DNA from 2 places in the Streptomyces tatrensis genome. Region 2 is predicted to be linked to the other one. Evidence: riboswitches for the same ligand, from Rfam matches in the RefSeq annotation. Region 2 holds a riboswitch; the other holds the start of a gene.
What was found. Region 2 has a riboswitch for ZMP and ZTP ahead of ACODT5_RS42820 (serine hydroxymethyltransferase). Riboswitches for the same ligand answer to the same signal wherever they lie in the genome.

Region 1: linked by a shared signal. The riboswitch ahead of ACODT5_RS10020 (bifunctional 5,10-methylenetetrahydrofolate dehydrogenase/5,10-methenyltetrahydrofolate cyclohydrolase) and the one ahead of ACODT5_RS42820 (serine hydroxymethyltransferase) in region 2 are both predicted to bind ZMP and ZTP.

The regions. Positions count from the first base shown of each region.
Region 1 covers NZ_JBMDLB010000007.1:1,366,252-1,373,711, reverse strand. The annotation lists gene ACODT5_RS10030 (RNA polymerase sigma factor) at 1-751, opposite strand, end outside; gene ACODT5_RS10025 (methyltransferase domain-containing protein) at 965-1,726, opposite strand; ZMP/ZTP riboswitch at 1,840-1,939, shown strand; gene ACODT5_RS10020 (bifunctional 5,10-methylenetetrahydrofolate dehydrogenase/5,10-methenyltetrahydrofolate cyclohydrolase) at 1,968-2,858, shown strand; gene ACODT5_RS10015 (peptide MFS transporter) at 2,994-4,520, shown strand; gene ACODT5_RS10010 (hypothetical protein) at 4,705-5,127, shown strand; gene ACODT5_RS10005 (helix-turn-helix domain-containing protein) at 5,113-5,949, opposite strand; gene ACODT5_RS10000 (hydroxysqualene dehydroxylase) at 5,988-7,460, opposite strand, start outside.
Region 2 covers NZ_JBMDLB010000011.1:5,868,358-5,875,817, forward strand. The annotation lists gene ACODT5_RS42785 (hypothetical protein) at 1-13, shown strand, start outside; gene ACODT5_RS42790 (hypothetical protein) at 16-1,071, shown strand; gene ACODT5_RS42795 (carboxymuconolactone decarboxylase family protein) at 1,100-1,591, opposite strand; gene ACODT5_RS42800 (DMT family protein) at 1,905-2,753, opposite strand; gene ACODT5_RS42805 (hypothetical protein) at 2,869-3,192, shown strand; gene ACODT5_RS42810 (glutathionylspermidine synthase family protein) at 3,199-4,389, shown strand; gene rocD (ornithine--oxo-acid transaminase) at 4,413-5,618, opposite strand; ZMP/ZTP riboswitch at 5,728-5,818, shown strand; gene ACODT5_RS42820 (serine hydroxymethyltransferase) at 5,854-7,137, shown strand.

The DNA.
Region 1 (7,460 bases), on a different contig from region 2:
TGGCGAGCTCCACCTCCTGCTCGGCGTTGAGCAGCGGCACCTTGCCGATGAGCTTGAGGTAGTCCTTGACGGGGTCGGCGGTGGCACCGGCGACCATGACGGTCTGCGCCGGGGCGTCGTCCTCGTCGTCGTCGGACAGGACGAAGCCGGCGCTGCCGCCCGTCTTGGGCGTCTCCTTCTCGTCGCCCTCGTCCAGGTCCTCGGCCGCCCAGTCCTCGCCCTCGGCCACGGGGGCGTCGCCCTCGTCGCCGTCCTTGGCGGTCTTCTTCGTGGCGGCCGTCTTCTTCACGGCGGTCTTCTTCACGGCGGTCTTCTTGACCGCACGCTTCTTCGGCGCGGCGGCGGCCTCGGCCGCCACCTCCTCCTCGGTCCCGGAGGCCGACGGATCGGATATCGCCGCGGCGGGGGTGGTGGCAGCCGTCTTGCGCGCACCGATGAGGCGCGGCGGGGCGGCGGCCTTCTTGGCGACGGTGCGCGCCGGGGCGGCGGCCGCCTTGCGCGCCTTCTTGGCGGGAGCCTTCGTGGCGGGGGCGGCGCTGACGTGCAGCGCGACGCCCTCCTCGTCCAGGACCTGGTTCAGGCTGCGCAGGACCCGCTTCCACTGGTCCACCGGGATGCGGCCGGCCTCGAAGGCCTGGCGCACGTCATCACCGTTGATGTGACCCTGCTCGCGGCCACGCTCGACAAGCGCGACCAGGGCCTCGGATTCGGCGATCTCCGTGGGGAACGTACGGGACGGGCTGAGCGACACAAGGAGCCTCTCGTTGCGAACAGATAAGGGGTGGCGGGACATCATCGCGCGAACTCGGGAAACAGACCCGAGGGGGGTCTGTATTCCGGGCCGCACGAGGACACCTGTCGGTTCATCGCATGCCCGAGTAGATTCGTTACGCGCTGAATTGAGTGACCTGCGCCACGCTGTGACCGGGGAGCCGGTCGCGGGTGGTCGCGTCCGCCCGTTTTGTCAGCCCGTTTTGCGGGCCTCGATGAGAAAACGGGCGGTGTGTGCGACGAACGGGCCTTCGCGCTCGATCTGTTCGTGCAGCTCGCGCAACCGGTCCCGATGCTGCCCGACCGTGAAGCCCGGCACCATCCAGATCACCTTCCGTAGAAAGTAGATCACGGCTCCGATGTCGTGGAACTCCGTCCGCAGCCGCTCGGAGCGCAGATCGATCACCTCCAGTCCCGTCTTCGTGGCCTCGGCGACCGCGTCGTCGGGGTGCCGGCCCCGCCGGACCTCCTCCGGTTGCGGTCCCAGGAAGTACTCCACGAGCTCGAAAACGCTCGCCGGGCCGACCTGCTGGGAGAGGTACGTGCCGCCGGGCTTCAGCACCCGCGCGATCTCCTCCCACCAGATCGTGACCGGATGCCGGCTGGCGACGAGCTCGAAGGCCTCGTCGCCGAACGGCAGCGGCGGCTCGTCGGAGTCCGCGACCACGACCGCGCCGAGCGGGTGCAGCAGCCTTGTCGCCTTGTCGATGTTCGGCGGCCAGGACTCGGTGGCCACCGTCAGCCGCGGCAGGGGCCCGGCTCCGGCGAGCACCTCCCCGCCGCCGGTCTGGATGTCCAGGGCGGAGCCGGCCTGCGCCAGGCGCCGCGCCAGGAGGCCCTGGTAGCCCCAGGAGGGGCGCTGCTCGGTGGCGCGGCCGTCGAGCCAGGAGAAGTCCCAGCCGTCCACGGAGACCGATTCTGCTTCCGCGACGAGATGGTCGAAAGTGCGCGTCATGTCTCGATCGTCCCAGGTCCGGCCCCGGTCATCCACCGGATTGCCGGGGCCGGGGCGCCCTCCCGGCCCGCCGGACCTGTCGGGAGGGGGGCCGCGGGGGTCGCCTACACTGGGCGGCGGGCCGTGACTGGCGTTCGGGTGGATCACCACCGGGGAGCGGCCCGGCGTACTCCCGTATCCGTACGCCGACTGCCGCGCGCCTGGGCGAACCGCGATCCCGCAGCGACGCTCAGGAGCCCCGATGACAACTCAGACGACTGCCCAGCCGGCACGGACCGCCACGCTGATGGACGGCACCGCCCTCGCCCGCCGCATCTCGGAGCAGACCGCCGAGTACGCCGCGAAGATCACCGAGCGCACCGGCACCGCGCCCTGTCTGGCGACCGTGCTCGTCGGCGAGGACCCCGCGTCCGTCACCTACGTCCGCATGAAGCAGAACCGCTGCGCCAAGGCCGGGATCACCTCCCGCCACGTGGAGCTGCCGGCCAGGGCGACCACCGAGGAGCTCGTCGCCACCCTGACCGCGCTCTCCGAGGACCCGGAGATCAGCGGCATCCTGCTCCAGCACCCCGTCCCGCACCACATCGACGAGCGCGCCGCCTTCGAGGCCATCGCCCCGGGCAAGGACGTCGACGGGGTCACCATGCACTCCTTCGCCGCCATGGGCTTCGGACTGCCGGGCTTCGTCTCCTGCACCCCCGGCGGCATCATGCGCCTGCTGGCGGCCTACGACGTGGACCTGACCGGCAAGCACGCCGTGGTCGTCGGCCGCAGCGCGATCCTGGGCAAGCCCGCCGGGATGCTGCTGCTCGAGCAGAACGCCACCGTCACCTACTGCCACTCGCGCACCGTGGACCTGCCGTCCATCGTCCGCCAGGCGGACGTGCTGGTCGCCGCCGTCGGCAAGGCCGAGTTCATCCGCGGCGAGGACATCAAGCCGGGCGCCGTGGTCCTGGACGCCGGCTACAACGAGGGCAACGTCGGCGACGTCCACTTCGAGTCGGCCGCCGCCCGCGCCTCGCTGATCACCCCGGTACCGGGCGGCGTCGGCCCGATGACCATCGCGGTGCTGCTGGAGCAGACCGTCCAGGCCGCCGCAGCGCAGGCCGGCCTGGCCCTCGCGGACCTCTGACCCGGTCCGCACCCCTGCCGCAAGGCGAACGCCCCGGGCCCTTCGGTCCGGGGCGTTCTGTTTCCCCCGGTAACCGGCCGAAAGGACGATCCGGGTCCGGCCCGGGAGGGCTCCACTGAATATGTGAAGCCTTCGATGGATATGCAGAAGCCCCCGGCGTCGGACGCAGCACCGGACGCGGCGGCGGTGGGCAGGAAGCGCCACCCGCGCGGGCTCGCCACCCTCGTCCTCGCCGAGCTGTGGGAGCGCTTCAGCCTCTACGGCATGGTCGCCATCCTCGTGCACTTCCTCGCCGCCTCCCGCGGCCACGGGGGCATGGGCCTCCACGAGGGCACCGCGGAGGCCGTGGAGGGGGTTTACATGGCCATGATCTCGTTGCTGGCGCTCCCCGGCGGCTGGATCGCCGACCGGTTCCTCGGCGCCCGGCGGGCCGTCCTGTGGGGCGGTGTGGTCATCATGGCCGGCCACGTCCTGATGGCCGTCCCGAACCCGGTCTTCGTCTGGCCCGGCCTGGTCCTCATCGTCATCGGCACCGGGCTGCTCAAGCCGAACATCTCCGCGCTGGTCGGCCGGCTGTACGCCGCCGACGACGACCAGCGGCGCGACGCCGGCTACTCGATCTTCTACATGGGCATCAACCTCGGCGCCGTCATCGCCCCGCTCGTCGTCGGCTACCTCGGCGAAGAGGTCAACTGGCACCTCGGCTTCGGCGCCGCCGCCGTCGGCATGGCCCTCGGCCTGGTCCAGTACGTCCTCGGCGGCCGCCACCTGTCCGAGCAGCTGCGGGCCGAGCCCGTGGTCCGGCTCACCGCTGCCGAGCGGACCAAGATCCGCAAGTCCTCCTCGTACGGCCTGGTCTTCACTGCCGTACTGATCACCCTGCTGGTCGCCGCGCACGCGCTGAGCATCGACAACATCACCTTCGTGCTGACGATCGTCGCCGTGGTGGTCCCGGCGGGCGTGCTGCTCTCGATGTACCGCAGCCCCAAGATCGACCGGGTCGAGAAGACCCGGCTGCGGGCCTACGTCTGGCTCTTCCTGGCCGCCACGCTGTTCTGGCTGGTCTACGACCAGATGGGCAACGAGCTGAACCTGTTCGCCGCCCAGAAGACCGACCTGTCCCTGCTCGGATGGCACATCCCGGCGAGCTGGACCCAGTCGCTGCCCTCGCTGTTCGTGATCATCCTGGCCCCCGTCTTCGCCGCCTTCTGGGTGCGCCGGGGCAAGCACATGAGCACCCCGTTCAAGTTCGGCCTGGCCCTGCTGCTGACCGGCGCCTCCTTCGTGGTCATGTCGGGCGCCGCGGCCATCGCCTCCAGCGGGGTCAAGGTCTCGCTGATGTGGCTGGTCGGCGTGTACGTGATCCAGGTGATGGGCGAGATGTGCCTGAGCCCGGTGGGCCTCTCGGTCACCACGAAGCTCGCCCCCCGGGCCTTCACCAATCAAATGATGGGCGTATGGTTCCTCGCCGCCGCCACCGGAGACGCGATCGGCGCGCAGCTGCCCCGGCTCGACGCGGTGATCGGCCAGAGCTGGAACTTCCTGTGGCAGGGCGCCATGGTGATCGCGGCGGGCGCGGTGATGGTCTTCTTCACCAAGCGGCTCAAGGTCCTGACGGGCGAGGCGGCCGCGGCCCGCGAGACGGTGGCGGTGGCGGCCTGAACCGGGGCGCCCGAACCGGTTCGGCCCGGTCGCCAGTGCGCGCATTACCTGCGAGGTAATCGACCCCGTGGGGCTCCGGCGGCACAGTGGAGTCATCGGGTTCCGGGGCCGCGCACTCGGCTCCGGGGCCCGGGTCGTCCGTACTCCACCAGCGCAATCGACCCTCGACGGAGGCTGATCCGCCATGTCCGCAACCCTGCTCACCGCCGTAGCCCGCACTGCCGTCCCACAGACCGCGCTACGCCGGTTCCTCGCCCTCGACGCCGTCGTCACCAGCGGCAACGGGCTCGCCTACGTCGCCTTCTCCGCGCCCCTCGGCCGGCTGCTCGGCATCGACCAGGGGCTGCTGCTGGGACTCGGGGTGTTCCTGCTGCTCTACGCGGCGGGCGTCGGCCTGCTGGCCTTGCGCCGGCAGCCCCCGGTCTTCCCCGTCAAGCTCGTCATCGAAGGCAACTACGCCTGGGCCGCGCTCAGCCTCGTCTCCCTCGTCGTCTGGTTCACGCCCACCACCGCCGGGGCGGTGTGGATCCCGGCGCAGGCGCTCACCGTCGGCTCCTTCGCCCTCTTCCAGCAGCTCGCGCTGCGCGCGGGCTCAGGGCGCCAGTGACCGCAGGTACTTCACCGTCGCCGGGTCGGCCGGCAGGAGCGTCTCGATGGCCAGCTCGGCGACCGTCACGTCCATGGGGGTGTTGAAGGTGGAGATGGAGGACACGAAGGAGAGCAGGTGCCCGTCGTGCTCGATCCGCAGCGGGAGCGCGAGGTACGCCACGGCCTCGTGCGGCCCGTCCGCGTCCAGACCGGCCGCGTGCCGCTCGCCCTCGATGGTCCCCGCCGCCGCCGCGGGCAGCGGATAGGCGGCCACCTCCTCGTACAGCGCGCGCAGCGGCGCCGAACGGGCCAGGGCGATCTGCCGCTCCATCTGGGCCAGCAGGTGTCCGCGCCACTCGCGGAAGTTGCGGATCCGGGGGGCGAGGCCCTCCGGGTGCAGGGTCAGCCGCATCACGTTGAGGGGACCGGCCAGCAGGTGCTCCGGCATGCCCTCCATCAGCATCAGGATGCCCCGGTTGGCGGCCACCACGTCGTACGTGGCGTCCACCACCAGCGCCGGATACGGCTCGTAGCCGGTCAGTAGCCGCTCCAGCCCCTCGCGCAGCACCTCCATGGAGGGGTCGCTGAGCGGGGTGTGCGCGTACCGGGGTGCGTAACCGGCCGCCACCAGCAGGGCGTTGCGGTCCCGCACCGGGACTTCCAGGTGGTCCGCGAGCCGCAGCACCATCTCCTCGCTCGGCCGGGACCGGCCCGTCTCCACGAAGCTGATGTGCCGGGAGGAGGAGTCGGCGCGGCCCGCCAGATCCAGCTGGCTGAGACCTCGCCGCTCCCGCCAGTTGCGCAGCAGGTTGCCCACCGTCAAGGGCGCAGCAGTCGTCATGCCTCGACGTTAGCCCAGCCGGACGCCCCGCGGCCGGGTCACCCCACGTCGAAGACGTTCCGCAGACCGAGGCGGTAGCGCCACAGGTCGTGCCGCTTGGCGGACTCCACCTCGGGTGCTCGGTACAGCGACCGCACCGTGCACCGCGCGGCCTGCGAACCATCCCTGTCCAGGAGGGAGTTGACCGCCGCCCGGGCCGAGGCGTTCGCCCCCTCCATCGTCGCCAGGTCGATGTCCACGGACACGTAGTCCCCGCTGAGGAAGAAGTTCGGGATCCGGGTGCCCGCGCTCGGCCGGTTGTGGAAGGTCCCGGTCGGGTGGATCAGCAGCTCGTCCTGGTTGGTCGGATGCGGGGTGCCGGTCCCCTCCACCCCCGGGTCCAGGAACCACGAGTGCAGCTTCCCGTCCGACAGCACGGTCTTCCCGGTGTCGTTGAGCGAGGCCTTCAGCTGCGCCCACACCTCGCGGGCGACCTCCTCGCGGGTGCACTGCTTGGCCGTCTTCCCGTAGAGGATCCCCGGCTTGTCCCACTCGGAGATGTCCACCGACAGGCAGTCCACGGCCGCGCCGTCCCCGTAGTCGGCGGGGAAGTCGCGCGACGGCCAGTGCTCTGCCTGCTGGATCGCCGTCAGCGACCAGGGCGAGTCGATGCAGTTGAGGTGGCCGTGTACGAGGGGTGCGCGCTCGCTGAGGTAGAACTGGATGCCGGTCATCCAGTCGGTCCGCAGCAGGTCGCACCGCCCGAGCATCGGGTCGGCCGCGCGCAGCGCGGGGCTCCAGGTGCGGCGGGCGTGCTCGACGGGCAGCGCACTGACGTAGTGGTCGGCGGTGACGGTCCGCACGGCTCCGGCCGGGTCCTCGACGAGGACACCGCTCACCCGGCCGTCCCCGTACCGCACTTCGCGCACCGTCCACCCGATCCTGAACTCCACGCCCAGCGAGCGCAGATGGGCCTCCCACGGGTCGATCCACGCCTCGTTGGTGGGCAGGTTCAGGATCCGGTCCGGAGGGCCGTCGGCGCCGCGGCCCAGCAGGTTGAAGACAAAGGCCTCGCCGAGCGTGCCGACGGTACGGGTCGAGGCCTCCTCGGCCTTGGTGGCCACGATGTTGCGGGTGACGCCGATCGCGAGGATCCGCTGGTACTCGCTCGACATCCGCGCGGCCCGGGTGAACTCCCACCACGGCGTGCGCTCCCACTGCCCGTCGCGCCGCTCGTCGCAGCTGGTGAGGAAGACCAGGGCGCGGTCGACGAAGTACGCCGTCTCGTGGAGCGGGAGGCGGACCAGCGACTGGAGGATGCCGGTGAGGGCCCGGCGCAGCTCGTCGGGCGTCAGCTCGGCGGGGGAGTGCTCCGGCCAGGGGATGGGCGCGCGCAGGTCCTCGCGGCCGGCCGCCCGGGCGAACATCATCTCGCGCGGGGCGACCAGGTTGTCCCAGACGCCGTTCGCGTTGCCGGGGAAGGGGATACGCCGCATCGTGTCCGGCAGGTTGTGGTAGATCCCCGGGATGAA
Region 2 (7,460 bases):
TCTGGGAGGCTGACCGTGCCCCCGCAGGACACCCCGCGCTGGGACCCCGCGACCCAACGCTGGGTCACGGACCCCCAGCCGGCCCCGCCCCCGAACCACACCCCTCCGCCGACCCCGCCGGCGGGCTACGACCCGGCCCCCGGGCCGCCGGCGGCCCCCGCTCCCGGTCATGCCCCGGACACCGCTCCGGCCGCAGGCCAAGGCCACGACCCGGCCGCGGGCTACGACTCGGCTCCGGGCTACGCACCCGCCCCGGGCCACCACCCGGCCCCGGGCGGCTACGGCCCCGGGGCGCCCGCGCAGGACCCGTACCCGTATCCGTACCCCGCGTATCCGTACCCGCAGCCCGGACAGCCGGTGCAGCCCGCTCCGGCCCGGCCCGTGCGGTCCGGCGGGCGGTGGCTGACGCCGGGCACGGCGGCCGTCGCGGTCGCCGCGCTCGCGATCGGGGCGGCGGCCGTGTGGTTCGTGGCGCGGGACTCCGGCGAGCAGCCCGCGCACGCGGGGCCGACGGCCACCAGCGCCGCGCCGAGCGGGGAGTACTCGCAGGCCCCCTCGGCCACGGCCACCGGCTCCCCGTCGCCGACGGACGGCGGCAGTCCCGGCCCGAGTCCCAGCCCGAGCGGCAGCGACCCCGCCCACGAGACCGTGCGCGACGCGAAGGGGTTCACCATCGCCGTCCCGGCCGGGTGGCTCCGCGAGGAAGCCGCCGCGGGGGTCTTCTACCGCTCTCCCGACCGCGCCGCCCTGATCCAGGTCTTCCAGGTGAGCGAGGCCGAACTGACCCCGCTCGCGGCCGTCCGGGGCGCCTCCACCTACCTGCGGGCCCAGACCACCGGCTACCAGGAGATCCGCGTCGGCCCGGCCCCGGGCACCCCCGAGGGCGGGGAGCTGGTCTACGAGTACGACAGTGCGGAGTCACACGGCCGGCGCCGTGGCGTGGAACGGGTCTTCTTCGCGCAGGACGGCAAGAAGTGGGCCGTGCTGACGGCCGGCCCGGCGGCCGAGTGGACGCTCACCCAGGAGCACCACGAGGCCGCGCTGACCGCCTTCCGCCCCACGGGCGGCTGACGGGGGGGCCGGGAGCCCGTCGGGCCGGCTACTTGTCGTACATCCCCGGGGTGTAGTGCCCCGGGGCCAGGCGGGTGGTGACGCCGATCCGGTTCCAGACGTTGATCGCGGCGATCAGGGCGATCACCTGGGCCAGTTCCTTCTCCTCGAAGTGCCGCGCGGCCCGCTCGTAGACCTCGTCGGGAACGAAGCCGTCGGTCAGGACGGTCACGGCCTCCGTCAGCTCGATCGCGGCGAGCTCCTTCTCCGTGTAGAAGTGCCGCGACTCCTCCCAGGCGCCGAGCAGCAGCAGCCGCTCCACGTCCTCGCCCGCCGCGAGGGCGTCCTTGGAGTGCATGTCGATGCAGTAGGCGCAGTGGTTGATCTGCGAGGCGCGCAGTTTGACGAGCTCGACCAGGGCCGGGTCCAGTCCCTTGGCGGCGGCCGTGTCCAGGGCCACGGCGGCCCTGTAGAACTCCGGTGCGAGCTTCGCCAGTTGCATGCGGGGGGTGTGCTCGGGTGCCTTCTCGGTGTGGGTCATGGCTCCAACCTACGATCCGGGCGGCCCGCCGATATGGTCCGTCTCCGGCGCTGGTCGCTGCGCTCCCGTGACGGGTGCCCTGCGGGGCTTGTCCCCTACCCTCCCCCAGACTCCGTCCGGGGGGACCCCCGGTTCCCCCGTTCCCCGGGCTCCGCCCCAGACCCCGCTCCTCAAACGCCGGACGGGCTGGATCGTGCCGGCGTCAGCTCGCACGCGACCGCCGGTGGTCTGGAAAATCCAGCCCCTCCGGCGTTCGAGGAGCGGGGTCTGGGGCGGAGCCCCAGGAGCACCGGGCTGCGCCCGGACCCCGTCCTCACGCGGCGGGCGGGCCGGACGGCTGGATCGGGTCCGCCGGGGGTTCGCCGAAGCGGGCCAGGGCCAGGGCGCCGGCCACGGCGATCAGGAAGCCCGCGACCGCCAGCCAGGTCAGGCCCTCGCGGGTGCGGTCGCCCAGCCAGGCCACGCCCACCACCGCCGGGCCGATCGTCTCGCCCAGGACCAGCCCGGCGGTCGCCGCCGTCACCGAGCCGCGCTGGAGCGCCGAGGTGAGCAGCAGGAAGGCGGCGCCGCCGCCGAGCAGCAGTGCGTAGAACGCCGGGTTGGACAGGGCGGAGAGCGAGATGTCGTCGATGAGCCGGACCGCCACCTCCACCACGCCGAAGCCCGTCCCGGCGGCCAGACCCAGCGTCAGCGCCCGGCTGCGGTCCGGCAGCCCGCCCGCCACGGCCCCGACCACCAGGACCAGCCCCGCCACCGCCAGCAGCCCAAGCTTCAGCGCGAGCGTGCCCTTCCCCGAGCCCTCCTCCCCGGACGCCAGCCCGAGCATCACCAGCCCCGCGCACACCACGCCGACCGCGCCCCACTCCGTCCCGCTCAGCCGCACCCGCAACAGCCGCGCCGCGACCACCGCGGTCACCGCGAGGCTGGCCGCGAGGGCCGCGCCCACCGCGTAGATGGGGATGTGCCGCAGGGCGATGATCTGGAGGACGAAGCCGACCCCGTCCAGGCAGAGTCCGGCGATATAGCGCCACTGGCGCAGCGCCCGAAGGAAGAGCGCGGCGTCGACCCCGGAGCCCGTCCCCGGCACGGTCGCCCGCGTCGCCACTGCCTGCAGGACCGACGCCGTGCCGAAGCAGACCGCCGCACCGAGCGCGCAAATCATCCCAATGAGCACGAACCGACTCTAGGTCACGGATCCCACGTCGGCCGGATTCCGTCGGCCGGGGCGGCCGTTCTAGTCTGTGCGCAGCCGGCCACCCAGGGGGAGCGAACAGTCCATGGACAGCAGCAGTAGCAGCAGCAGCACCGACACCACCCGCACCAAGCGCCGCATGCGCTCCGGGACCGTCGCCCTCGGCGGCATGGGCCTGCTCGCGGCGGCCCTCGTGGCCTGCGGCAGCAGCAACGAGCCCGACAAGCGCTGCGCGGACCGCGCCACCCTGGAGAAGCTGAACTCCAAGGAGTGCAAGAGCGGCGGCCGAGGCGCCTACTACTACGGCGGCACCGTCGCGAAGAACAAGGTCAGCGGCGGCAGCTTCGACAAGTCGGCCGTCACCCGCGGCGGCATCGGCGGCAGCCACAAGAGCTCCTCGGGCGGCTGATCCAGCGTGAAGCGCCACACCATCGAGCCCCGCCCCGACTGGCAGAAGACCGTCGAGGAGCAGGGGCTGATCTACCCCCTGACCCGCTACCCCGACGACTCCCTGCGTCCCTACTGGGACGAGAGCGCGTACTACTCCTTCACCCTCCCCGAGGTCGAGGCGCTGGAGAACGTCGTCGAGGAGCTGCACGCCATGTGCCTGGCGGCGGCCCAGCACATAGTCGACCACGACCGCTTCGCCGACCTCGGCATCGCGGACCCGAAGCTGGCCGCGCTGATCGCCGAGTCCTGGCGGCGCCGCGCCGAACAGCCCTCGCTCTACGGCCGCTTCGACCTGCGCTACGACGGCACCGGCAGCCCCGCCAAGATGCTGGAGTACAACGCCGACACCCCCACCTCCCTCGTGGAGGCGGCCAGTCCGCAGTGGTTCTGGATGGAGGAGCGCTTCCCCGGCGCCGACCAGTGGAACTCCCTCCACGAGCGGCTCGTCGACGCCTGGCGGCGCCAGGCGGAGCTGCTCCCGCCCGGCCCGCTGCACTTCGCGCACTCCGAGACCGACGAGCTCGGCGAGGACCTGATGACGGTCGCCTACCTCCAGGAGACCGCCGAGCAGGCCGGCATCGAGACGCGGGAGCTGTCGGTGGAGGCGATCGGCTGGGACTCCCTGTCCGGCCGGTTCGTCGACGAGAAGCTCGGCTTCATCCGCGCGATCTTCAAGCTCTACCCGTGGGAGTGGCTGGCCACCGACGAGTTCGCCCCGCAGGTCCTCGGCACGTACGACCACGGCGGAGGCTCCGGCACCACCGCCTGGATCGAGCCGCTGTGGAAGATGCTGCTCTCCAACAAGGCGCTGCTGGCGGTCCTGTGGGAGCTCTTCCCGGAGCACCCGAACCTGCTGCCCGCCTACCTGGACGGCCCGCGCGAACTCGCCACCACCACCGGCTACGCGGCGAAGCCGCTGCTCGGCCGCGAGGGCGCGGGCGTCACCCTGCACCCGGTCGACGGCGAGCCGTTCACACCGGAGCAGGGCGAGACGTACGTCTTCCAGGGCCTCGCCCCGCTGCCCGACTTCGACGGCAACCGGGTGGTGCTCGGCGCGTGGGTCGTCGAGGACGAGTCGGCGGGCCTCGGCATCCGAGAATCGGCGGGGCCGGTCACGGACGAGTACGCCCGCTTCCTGCCCCACGTCATTTTGTAGGACGCAGCATCCTCTAGGGGCAGCTAGGCGCCGAGGACCGACCTGAGCTGGTCCAGCCCCCAGTCCAGGTCCTCCTTGGAGATCACCAGCGGCGGTGCGATCCGGATCGTCGACCCGTGGGTGTCCTTGACCAGCACGCCGAGCTCCATCAGCTTCTCGGAGATCTCCCGGCCGGTGCCGCGCGACGGGTCGATGTCCACGCCCGCCCACAGCCCGCGGCCCCGTACAGCGGTCACGGCGCCGCCGCCGACCAGCAGGTTCAGCTCCCGGTGCAGGTGGTCGCCGAGCTCGGTGGCGCGCTGCTGGTACTCGCCGGTGCGCAGCATCGCGATGACCTCCAGGGCGACGGCGCAGGCCAGCGGGTTGCCGCCGAAGGTGGAGCCGTGCTCGCCCGGCTTGAACACGCCGAGCACGTCGAGGTCGGCCACCACCGCCGACACGGGGACGACCCCGCCGCCCAGCGCCTTGCCGAGGATGTACACGTCCGGGACGACGCCCTCGTGCTCGCACGCGAAGGTCTTCCCGGTGCGGCCCAGGCCCGACTGGATCTCGTCGGCCATGAACAGGACGTTCCGCTCGCGCGTCAGTTCCCGTACGCCCCGCAGGTATCCGGCCGGTGGCACGAGGACGCCGGCCTCGCCCTGGATCGGCTCCAGGAGCACGGCGACGGTGTTGGAGGTGACGGCGTGGGCGAGCGCGGTGAGGTCCCCGTACGGGACGATCTCGAAGCCGGGGGTGTACGGGCCGAAGTGGTCGCGGGCGTCGTGGTCGGTGGAGAACGACACGATGGTCGTCGTCCGGCCGTGGAAGTTGTCGGCCGCCACCACGATCTTGGCGTGGCCGTCCGGTACGCCCTTGACCTCGTAGCCCCACTTGCGGGCGGTCTTCACCGCCGTCTCCACGGCCTCCGCGCCCGTGTTCATGGGCAGGACCGCCTCCTTGCCGCACAGCGCCGCGAGCTCGGTACAGAAGTCCGCGAAGCGGTCGTGGTGGAAGGCGCGGGAGGTCAGGGTGACCCGCTCCAGCTGGGCGCGGGCGGCGTCGAGCAGGCGGCGGTTGCCGTGGCCGAAGTTCAGGGCGGAGTAGCCCGCGAGCATGTCGAGGTAGCGGCGGCCCTCCACGTCGGTCATCCACGCGCCCTCCGCGGTGGCGACGACGACGGGCAGGGGGTGGTAGTTGTGCGCGCTGTGCGCGTCGGCGGAGCGGATGGCATCAGCAGTTGTCGACACGGGGTCTCCGATCGTCCGTCAAGCCGGTGACGAGGGTGGCGTCACTGTCCATCCTCGCTCGAATACCGGACGGAGAAACCTTTCTTGTGGCGTGCCCGCTAAGGTGTCGGACACGCACGGCGACTGGCGCACGGAGAACCAACTCCGGGGGAGCCGTGCGCGCACGACCGCATACAGGGCCGCTCGCCTGGGCCTCGCGGGGACGAGACCTGACATCGACCCCGGAGGAGCCGCCATGAGCGCGAACCACCACCACCCGTACCGTCACCCCGCTCTGCTCGCGACCGACCCCGAGCTGGCGTCCTTCGTCGCCGCCGAGGAGACCCTCCAGGCGGAGACCCTGCGCCTCATCCCGAGCGAGAACTACGTGTCCTCGGCCGTGCTGGAGGCCTCCGGCACGGTGCTGCAGAACAAGTACAGCGAGGGCTACCCGGGCCGCCGCTACTACGAGGGCCAGCAGAACATCGACCGCATCGAGGCGCTGGCCGTGGAGCGGGCGAAGGGCCTCTTCGGCGTCGACCACGCCAATGTGCAGCCGTACTCCGGCTCGCCCGCCAACCTCGCGGTCTACCTGGCCTTCGCCGAGCCCGGCGACACGGTGATGGGCATGGCGCTGCCGATGGGCGGGCACCTGACGCACGGCTGGGGGGTCTCGGCGACGGGCTCCTGGTTCCGCGGCGTGCAGTACGGGGTCAGCGCCGACACCGGCCTCATCGACTACGACGCCGTACGGGACCTCGCGCTGGCGGAGCGGCCCAAGCTGATCTTCTGCGGCGGTACGGCGCTCCCGCGCACGATCGACTTCGAGGCGTTCGCGTCGATCGCGAAGGAGGCGGGCTCGGTGCTCGTCGCCGACGTGGCGCACATCGCCGGCCTCATCGCGGGCGGGGCGCACCCCTCCCCGGCCGGTCACGTGGACGTGATCTCCACGACCACACACAAGACCCTGCGCGGTCCGCGCGGCGCGATGCTGATGTGCCGCGAGGAGCACGCGAAGGCCATCGACAAGGCGGTCTTCCCCGGCCTCCAGGGCGGCCCGCACAACCAGACGACGGCCGGTATCGCGGTGGCGCTCCACGAGGCTGCGCAGCCCTCGTTCGTGTCGTACGCGCACGCGGTCGTGGCCAACGCGAAGGCGCTGGCCGCGGCTCTGCTGGAGCGGGGCTTCGACCTGGTCTCCGGCGGTACGGACAACCACCTGATCCTGATCGACCTCACGGGGAAGGGCGTATCCGGCAAGATCGCGGCGAAGGCGCTGGACCGGGCGGGGATCGTCGTGAACTACAACACGGTGCCGTTCGACCCGCGCAAGCCGTTCGACCCGTCGGGGATCCGGATCGGTACGCCGTCGCTGACCTCGCGGGGGCTTCGTGCGGAGCACATGCCGGTGGTCGCCGACTGGATCGCGGAGGCCGTCTCCGCGGCCGCCAAGGGTGACGAGGTGGCCCTCGGCGCGATCCGCTCCGCGGTGGCCGACCTGATGGCCGCCTTCCCGGCCCCGGGCCTCCCCGTCGCCTGACCCGTCCCGGACGGGGGCGGTCCCTGCGGGGCGGAGTCCCCGACCCGCCCTTCCACCGTTCCCAGGGCCGGCCCTGACCCGGTCCTCAAACGCCGGACGGGCTGAAAGGAACGGGGCCCCGGGCTGCGCCCGGACCCCCCTGGGGCTCCGCCCCAGACCCCGGTCCTCAAACGCCGGACGGCTGAAAAGCCCCGGGGCTCCGCCCCGGACCCCGTGCTTTGAACGCCGGCGGGGCTGGATTTGGCTGGCGTCGGCCCTCACGTGCGCGCAGCGCATCGTGGGCCCCGGCGTGGCTGGATTGCCCGGAGGGCAATCTCAGCCCC